One region of the Isoptericola sp. NPDC055881 genome, then DNA from elsewhere that is predicted to be linked to it. Evidence: riboswitches for the same ligand, from Rfam matches in the RefSeq annotation. Region 1 holds a riboswitch; the other holds the start of a gene.
What was found. A riboswitch is a leader RNA that binds a small molecule or an ion and turns the genes downstream of it on or off. The one in region 1 is predicted to bind ZMP and ZTP.

Region 1 (3,830 bases):
CCGGGAGGGGCGGCCGCGCCGCGGGGGGCGTCGGGGCGCAGGCGTCAGCGGCGAGCGCGGGAGGCGGTCGTCACGGGGCGGAGCCGGCCGCCGCGGCCTGCTCGGCCTGGGTGTTCGACTGGTCGAGCAGGTCCTGCATGCGCGGCTGCACCTCGGCGAGGTAGTCGGCGGCGGTCTGCTTGCCGTCGAGCACGGGCTGGATGCCGACCCACAGCTCGTCGTACCACTCGGCGCCGTAGGTGAACGACGCCGGCATCTCCCGCCCGTAGTCCTCGGCGATGTCGAGGAACTCCTGGCGGTTCTTGGGCTTGAGCGTGTCGTCCTCGTCCGCCTCGGCCGCCCACGTCTTCGCCGTGTCGATGCGGTTCGGGATCTGGACGTTGGCGTCGACCAGCGTCTGCTGCGCGGCCTCGTCCGTGGACAGGTAGGTGGCCAGCTTCACGGCGTCCTCGGGCAGGTCGGTCGTGTTCGAGACGCCGATGCCGAGCGAGCCGACCCACGTCGCCGGCTTGCCGGTCTTGCCGACGGGCCAGGGCATGAGGTCGTACTCGAAGTCGAGGTCGTTGTAGACGCTCATGTCCCACGGCCCGACGGGGAAGAACCCGATCTCGCCGGCCATGAAGCGCTGGTAGGTGTCGAGGGTCTGCGCCTGCTCGGGGTTCGGCGTGACGCCGTACTTGGTGGTGAGGTCGGCGATGAACTGGATCGCCTCGGCGAACTCGGGGGTGTCGACGGTGACCTGGGTGTGGTCGGGGTTGGTCCAGTCGCCGCCGTTGCTCCACACGAAGGACTGCGAGTTCCACTGCACGTTGAGGCCGGTGCCCCACTGGTCGGTCTTGCCGTCGCCGTCGGTGTCCTGGGTGAGCTCCTGGCAGATCTTGAGCCACTCGTCCCAGGTCAGGGGCTTGTCCGGGTCGGGACGGTCGATGCCGGCCTTCTTCAGCATGTCGGCGTTGTAGCCGAACGCGAACGGGCCGATGTCCTTGGGCAGGCCGTACAGCTTGCCGTCCGGGGTGCCCTGGGTCTTCCCGTCGAACCGGTAGGAGTCGACGCCGTAGGGCCAGATGTTGTCCAGGTCCACGCCCTGGTCGGCGACCTCGTCGGTGATGTCCATGAGGACGCCGGAGCTGACGTAGGACTGCAGGCTGGCCTGCTCGATGTAGAACACGTCGGGGACCTTGTTGCCCGCGACGGCGGCCTGGAGCTTCTGCGCGTACTGGTCCGCGGAGGTGACGATCATCTTCACCTTGACGCCGGTGTCCTCGGTGAACCGGTCGATGGCCTCCTGGTAGGCCTTCTTCTCGTCGTCGCCACCACGGAACATGAAGGTGAGCGTGTCGTCGTCGGAGCCGCTCCCGCTGCCGGAGCTGCAGGCGGTGACGGTACCGGCGGCCACCACGGCTGTGACGATGCCGGCGATCAGGCGTGACTTCCTCATCACGGGGTCCTCTCGGAGATCCGGGACGCGTCCGGCGCGGCGTCGCCCCGGTGCGTTTACATCGATGAAGAGCCATCGACGGCGCCCAATGTGGCACGCCTCGCGCGTCGGGGTCAAGTGGCCCAGGTCACGCGTCTGCAACGATGAACATGGCACAGGACCGACATGGCACAGGACCGCGGCCGCCCGGCCCGCGCCGAGGTAGTCCACACCGCGCCGAGGTAGTTCAGACCGTGCCGAGGTAGTTCAGACCTCGGCGAGGTAGTCCGGGGTAGTGCCGAGGTAGTTCAGACCGTGCCGAGGTAGTTCGCGGAACCTGGTGTCCCGCGCTACCTCGCCGAGCTCTCGACTACCTCGGCAGGTTCGGGACTACCTCGGCGCGGGTCCGACTACCTCGGCAAGTTCGCGACTACCTCGGCGAGGGTGGAACTACCTCGGCGGGAGTCCGACTCCCTCGCGGTCGGCAGGGGACCGGGCCGATCGGATCGGCTAGGATCGCGAGGGTCGCGACTGGCGTACAGGTGGATCACCACCGGGGAGCGACGCGCTGTGCAGACGACGGGTCGTTCGCCTGGGCCCGGTCGCTCGATTGACATGATGGTCCGGCACCCTGACAGGGAGCCAGGCCCGTCCGACCGCCGTCCGACACAGCAGGAGAACGCCTGATGAGCACTCCCGACCCCACGTTCAACGCGCCCCTGGCCGAGCTCGACCCGGAGATCGCGGCCGTCCTCGACGGGGAGCTGGCCCGCCAGCGCGACACCCTCGAGATGATCGCCAGCGAGAACTTCGTCCCGCGTGCCGTGCTGCAGGCGCAGGGCTCCGTCCTGACGAACAAGTACGCCGAGGGCTACCCCGGCCGCCGCTACTACGGCGGCTGCGAGCAGGTCGACATCGCGGAGAACCTCGCGATCGCCCGCGCCAAGGACCTGTTCGGCGCCGAGGCCGCCAACGTGCAGCCGCACTCCGGCGCACAGGCCAACGCGGCCGTGCTGCACGCCCTCATCAACGCCGGCGACAAGATCCTCGGCCTGGAGCTGGCGCACGGCGGCCACCTCACGCACGGCATGAAGATCAACTTCTCCGGCAAGCTGTACGACGTCGGCGCCTACGGCGTGGACCCGCAGTCGTACCGCATCGAGATGGACGAGGTGCGCAAGCGTGCCCTCGAGCACCGCCCGGACGTCATCATCGCCGGCTGGTCCGCGTACCCGCGCCAGCTCGACTTCGCCGCGTTCCGCGAGGTCGCGGACGAGGTCGGCGCCAAGCTGTGGGTGGACATGGCGCACTTCGCCGGCCTGGTGGCCGCCGGGCTGCACCCCAGCCCCGTGCCCCACGCCGACGTCGTCAGCTCCACGGTGCACAAGACCATCGGCGGCCCCCGCTCCGGCTTCATCCTGAGCAAGGAGGAGCACGCCAAGAAGATCAACTCGGCCGTGTTCCCGGGCCAGCAGGGCGGCCCGCTCATGCACGTGATCGCGGCCAAGGCCGTGGCGTTCAAGGTCGCGGGCACGGACGCCTTCAAGGACCGCCAGGAGCGCACGCTGCGCGGCGCGCGGATCATCGCCGAGCGTCTGTCCCAGGCGGACGTCGCGGAGCAGGGCGTCTCCGTCCTCACCGGCGGCACGGACGTGCACCTGGTGCTGGTGGACCTGCGGCACTCGTCGCTCGACGGCCAGCAGGCGGAGGACCTCCTGCACGACGCGGGCATCACCGTGAACCGGAACGCCGTGCCGTTCGACCCGCGCCCGCCGCGCGTGACCTCCGGCCTGCGGATCGGCACCCCCGCGCTCGCCACCCGCGGGTTCGGCGACGCCGAGTTCACCGAGGTCGCGGACATCATCGCCGTCGCCCTGCGCGACGGCGCCTCCGCCGACGTCGACGCCCTCGCCGCACGCGTCGCGAAGCTCACGGCCGACTTCCCGCTCTATCCCGGGCTGTCCCAGTGACCGCGCGGCTGCTGCCGGGCAAGCCGGTCGCCGAGGCCGTCTTCGAGGACCTCGGGCCGCGGATCGACGCGCTCGTCGCCGCCGGGCACCGGCCCGGCCTGGGCACGATCCTCGTCGGGGACGACTCGGCGAGCGCCGGCTACATCCGGATGAAGATGGACAAGGCGACCGAGCTCGGGTTCACCTCCCCGCACATCCACCTGCCGCAGGACGCCACCCAGGCGGACGTCCTCGCGGCGGTGCGGGAGATGAACGACGCCGACGACGTCGACTCGGTCCTCATCCAGAATCCCGCGCCGCCGCAGATCGACTTCGACGCGGCCATGCTCGCGCTGGACCCGGACAAGGACGTCGACGGCCTGCACCCCGTGAACATGGGCCGGCTCGCGCTGGGCATGCCAGGACCCGTGCCGGCCACGCCGGCCGGCATCGAGGCCCTGCTC
Region 2 (3,830 bases), on a different contig from region 1:
CGGCAGCCTCGCCCGCGGCGAGGGTCCAGGAGGCGGGGTCGTCGCCCTCGGCCTGGAACCGGTCGACCTCCTGGACGAGCATGCCGCCGGAGATCGGGCGGTTCTCCGCAGCGGCGCGCGGCGGGGTGTCGACCACGAGCAGGCGCAGGTTCTTCTTGGCCTGGAGGATCTCGAGGGCCTCGGGCTCGAAGCCGGGCGCGACGAGCACCTCGGTGAACACCGGGGCGATCTGCTCGGCCGCGGCCTTCGTGACGACGCGGTTCGCCGCGATCACGCCGCCGTACGCCGACACGGGGTCCGTCGCGTGCGCGCGCGCGTGCGCCTGGGCGACGTCGGCTCCGACGGCGATGCCGCACGGGTTGGCGTGCTTGATGATCGCGACGGCCGGGCCCTCGTGGTCGTGGGCGGCGCGCCACGCGGCGTCGGCGTCGACGTAGTTGTTGTAGCTCATCGCCTTGCCGTGCAGCTGCGTGGCCTGGGCGAGCCCGGTCGCACCGTCGGTCCGCGTGTACAGGGCGGCCTTCTGGTGCGGGTTCTCGCCGTAGCGCAGCACCGCGGCGCGCTCGAAGGCGGCGCCCGCGACGTCGGGCAGGTGCGACTCGACCGCGACCTCGTCGGGCGCGTAGGAGCTCGCGAACCAGGAGGAGACCGCGACGTCGTACTGCGCGGTGTGGGCGAACGCCGCGGCGGCGAGCCGCTTGCGCTGCGCGAACGTGAAGCCGCCGCCCTGCACGGCCGCGACGACGTCGTCGTAGCGGGCCGGGTCGACGACGACCGCGACGCTCGGGTGGTTCTTGGCCGCGGCGCGGACCATGGACGGGCCGCCGATGTCGATCTGCTCGACGACGTCGTCCGGGCCCGCGCCCGACGCGACCGTCGCCGCGAACGGGTAGAGGTTCACGACGACCAGCTCGAAGGTCTCGATGCCGAGGTCGGCGAGCTGGGCGAGGTGGTCGGCCTTGCGGGTGTCGGCCAGGATGCCGGCGTGCACGCGCGGGTGCAGCGTCTTCACGCGGCCCTCGAGGCACTCGGGGAAGCCGGTGAGCTCCTCGACGCGGGTCACGGGGATGCCGGCGTCGGCGATCTTCCCGGCGGTCGAGCCGGTCGAGACGAGCTCGACGCCGGCGGCGTGCAGGGCGGTGGCCAGCTCGACGAGGCCGGTCTTGTCGTAGACGCTCAGCAGCGCGCGCCGCACGGGGCGCTGTGCGTCGTCGGCGAGCTGGACGTCGGGGGCGGACGGTGCTCCGGACATGTGTCTTCTCCTCGGTGCGGGTTCTCGCGGAAAGACCCTCGCACCCAGGCGGGCGGCGCGCATGACGGGACACGTCGGCCGCTCCCCGGTGGTGACCCACCCTCGCCAGTCACGGCCGAGGCGGAGTCTACCGAACGCCGCCGGGCCGGGTCACGGCAGCGCGACCTCGATCCCGAGCAGGCGCCAGGCGCGCTCGGCCATCGCCGCGCGCTCCCCGGCCGGCCTCCGCGTGAGCGCGCCGGCCACGAGCTCGACCCCGAGCATGAGGTCGTCCACCCCGACGTCCTGGGGCACCTGACCCGCCGCGAGCGCCGCCTCGTGGTGGGCGGCGAGCACCGCGGCCACGCGGTCGCGCAGCTCGAGCATGCGGCCGGGCCGGTCCTCGGCCAGCAGGTCGACGACACCCACGGACTCGATGGCGTGCCGGGTCACGAGCCCGAGCAGGCGGGGCAGGGCGGCGCCGTCGGCGGAGGCGGCCTCCAGCTCGGCGACGTTCTCCTCGACGACGGCGGCCACGAGGGCGACGCGGTCCGGGAAGTGCCGGTAGAGACTGCCCTGCCCGACCTCGGCGCGGCGGGCCACGGAGCTCAGCGGGGCGGCGGTGCCGGACTCGGCGAAGACCGCGTGCGCCGCCCTCAGGAGCGCGGCCCGGTTGCGTGCGGCGGCCGCGGGCCCGGGGTTGCTCCTGGCGGCGGGGCGAGGGTTGCTCCGTTCGGTGGGCACGGGAATAGACTATCAACCGGACAACATTGTCCGGTTACCTGAGACCCCCTCCGGGGGACCGCCATCAAGGAGAGCACCATGGCCCTGTCCGCATCCTCGACCGTCGGCGAGTGGCTCGACCACCCCGTCGGAGGCCGCATCCTCGGCGCCGTCCTCGAGCAGGCCGGCGCCTCCGCCGAGGCGCTCGCCCCGGCGCGCAGCCTGCCCCTGGAGCAGCTCGTCGCCCTGTCGAACGGCAAGTTCCCGGCCGAGATGGTCGACGGCCTCGTCGCCGCCTACCGCGAGCAGGCGCCCGACGACGCCGACGCGCCAGGCACCGCGTCCGGGAGCACGGCGGGTGCCACGTCCGCGCCGGCCCCGTGGACCGAGCAGGTCACCCCCGGCCGCTTCACCGGCCAGACCGTCGTCGTCACGGGTGCCGCCTCCGGCATCGGCCGGGCGGTCGCCGCCCGCGTGGCGCGCGAGGGCGGCCGCGTGGTCGCCGTCGACCTGGCGATGGAGAAGCTCGACGAGCTCGCCGCGACCCTGCCGGACGCGGAGGTCGTGACCGTCGCGGGCGACATCACGTCCGCCGCGTCGGTCGAGGAGATCGTGCGCGCGGCGGGCGACCGGGTCGACGCGCTCGCGAACGTCGCCGGGATCATGGACGACATGGGCGCGGTGCACGAGCTCACCGACGCGATGTGGGAGCGCGTGATGCGCGTGAACGTCGACGGCACGATGCGCCTCATGCGCGCCGTCCTGCCCGGGATGCTCGCCGCGGGCCGGGGCCGGATCGTCAACGTCGCCTCGGAGGCGGGGCTGCGCGGGTCGGCCGCGGGCGCCGCGTACACGGCCTCGAAGCACGCCGTCGTCGGCCTCACCAAGTCGTCCGCCGTGATGTACGCCGGCACGGGCGTGCAGGTGAACGCCGTCGCGCCCGGCGGCGTGGCGACCGGCATCCAGGTGCCCGGCCAGGCCGAGTTCGGCGGCGCGCGCCTGGGCCGGTTCATGGGCAACATCCCCGGGATCGCGACGGCGGAGCACCTCGCCGCGTCCATCACGTTCCTGCTGTCGACGGACGCCGTGAACCTCAACGGCGCGATCCTCGCGTCGGACGGCGGCTGGTCGGCGGTCTGACCGACCGAGCTGTCAGACCCAGGTGCGGGCATGCCCTGGCCTGGCTCTGACCGCTCGAGCGCACGGAAAGTTGTCAGAGCCACGTCATGCTCGCGCGTGACGTGGCTCTGACAGCTTCGCCGGGTCACTCGGCGGGCATCGGGATGGCGTCGTCGGCCCAGGCGTCCGGGGTGCCGACCCGCCACAGCGAGGGCACGAGGGCGATCCCCACGACGGTGACCGCGAGCAGCGCCACGAGCGTCCACAGCACGGCGCCGATGCCGCCCGCCCCGAGGAGGCTGCCGCCGACCAGCGGTGCGATCGGCAGGGCCGCCACCCCGCTGAGGCCCAGCACGGACGAGAGCCGCCCCTGCATCTGGTCCGGCGTGATCGCCGCGGTGTACCCCGCCATCGCGGCGTTCACCGCCGGGACGAGCAGCACACCCACCCCGATGAGGACGACGTACGCAGCGTAGGTCTGGACGAGAGCCATCCCGGCGAACGCGACGACCAGCAGCCCGAGCGAGACGACGGTGACGGCGCCGAGCCGCAGCCGCGCGACGAGCGGGGGCGCGAACAGCGAGCCGAGCAGCATCGACCCCGCGGCGACCATGTTGAAGACGCCGATGAGCACGGGCGGCGTGCCCGTCCGGGCGAGCTCGAGGCTGATGCCGATCATCATGCCGCTCAGCGCGACGTTGACCATGACGAACAGCCCGATGCTGGCGCGGAACAGCGGCACCGACCACACGTAGCG

Region 2: linked by a shared signal. The riboswitch ahead of purH (bifunctional phosphoribosylaminoimidazolecarboxamide formyltransferase/IMP cyclohydrolase) and the one ahead of glyA (serine hydroxymethyltransferase) in region 1 are both predicted to bind ZMP and ZTP.

What each region holds. Positions count from the first base shown of each region.
Region 1 covers NZ_JBSHCR010000057.1:22,645-26,474, forward strand. The annotation lists gene ACWGKI_RS15945 (ABC transporter substrate-binding protein) at 71-1,438, opposite strand; ZMP/ZTP riboswitch at 1,935-2,022, shown strand; gene glyA (serine hydroxymethyltransferase) at 2,104-3,387, shown strand; gene ACWGKI_RS15955 (bifunctional 5,10-methylenetetrahydrofolate dehydrogenase/5,10-methenyltetrahydrofolate cyclohydrolase) at 3,384-3,830, shown strand, end outside.
Region 2 covers NZ_JBSHCR010000101.1:6,731-10,560, reverse strand. The annotation lists gene purH (bifunctional phosphoribosylaminoimidazolecarboxamide formyltransferase/IMP cyclohydrolase) at 1-1,252, opposite strand, end outside; ZMP/ZTP riboswitch at 1,288-1,375, opposite strand; gene ACWGKI_RS19580 (TetR/AcrR family transcriptional regulator) at 1,403-1,975, opposite strand; gene ACWGKI_RS19575 (SDR family NAD(P)-dependent oxidoreductase) at 2,054-3,094, shown strand; gene ACWGKI_RS19570 (MFS transporter) at 3,219-3,830, opposite strand, start outside.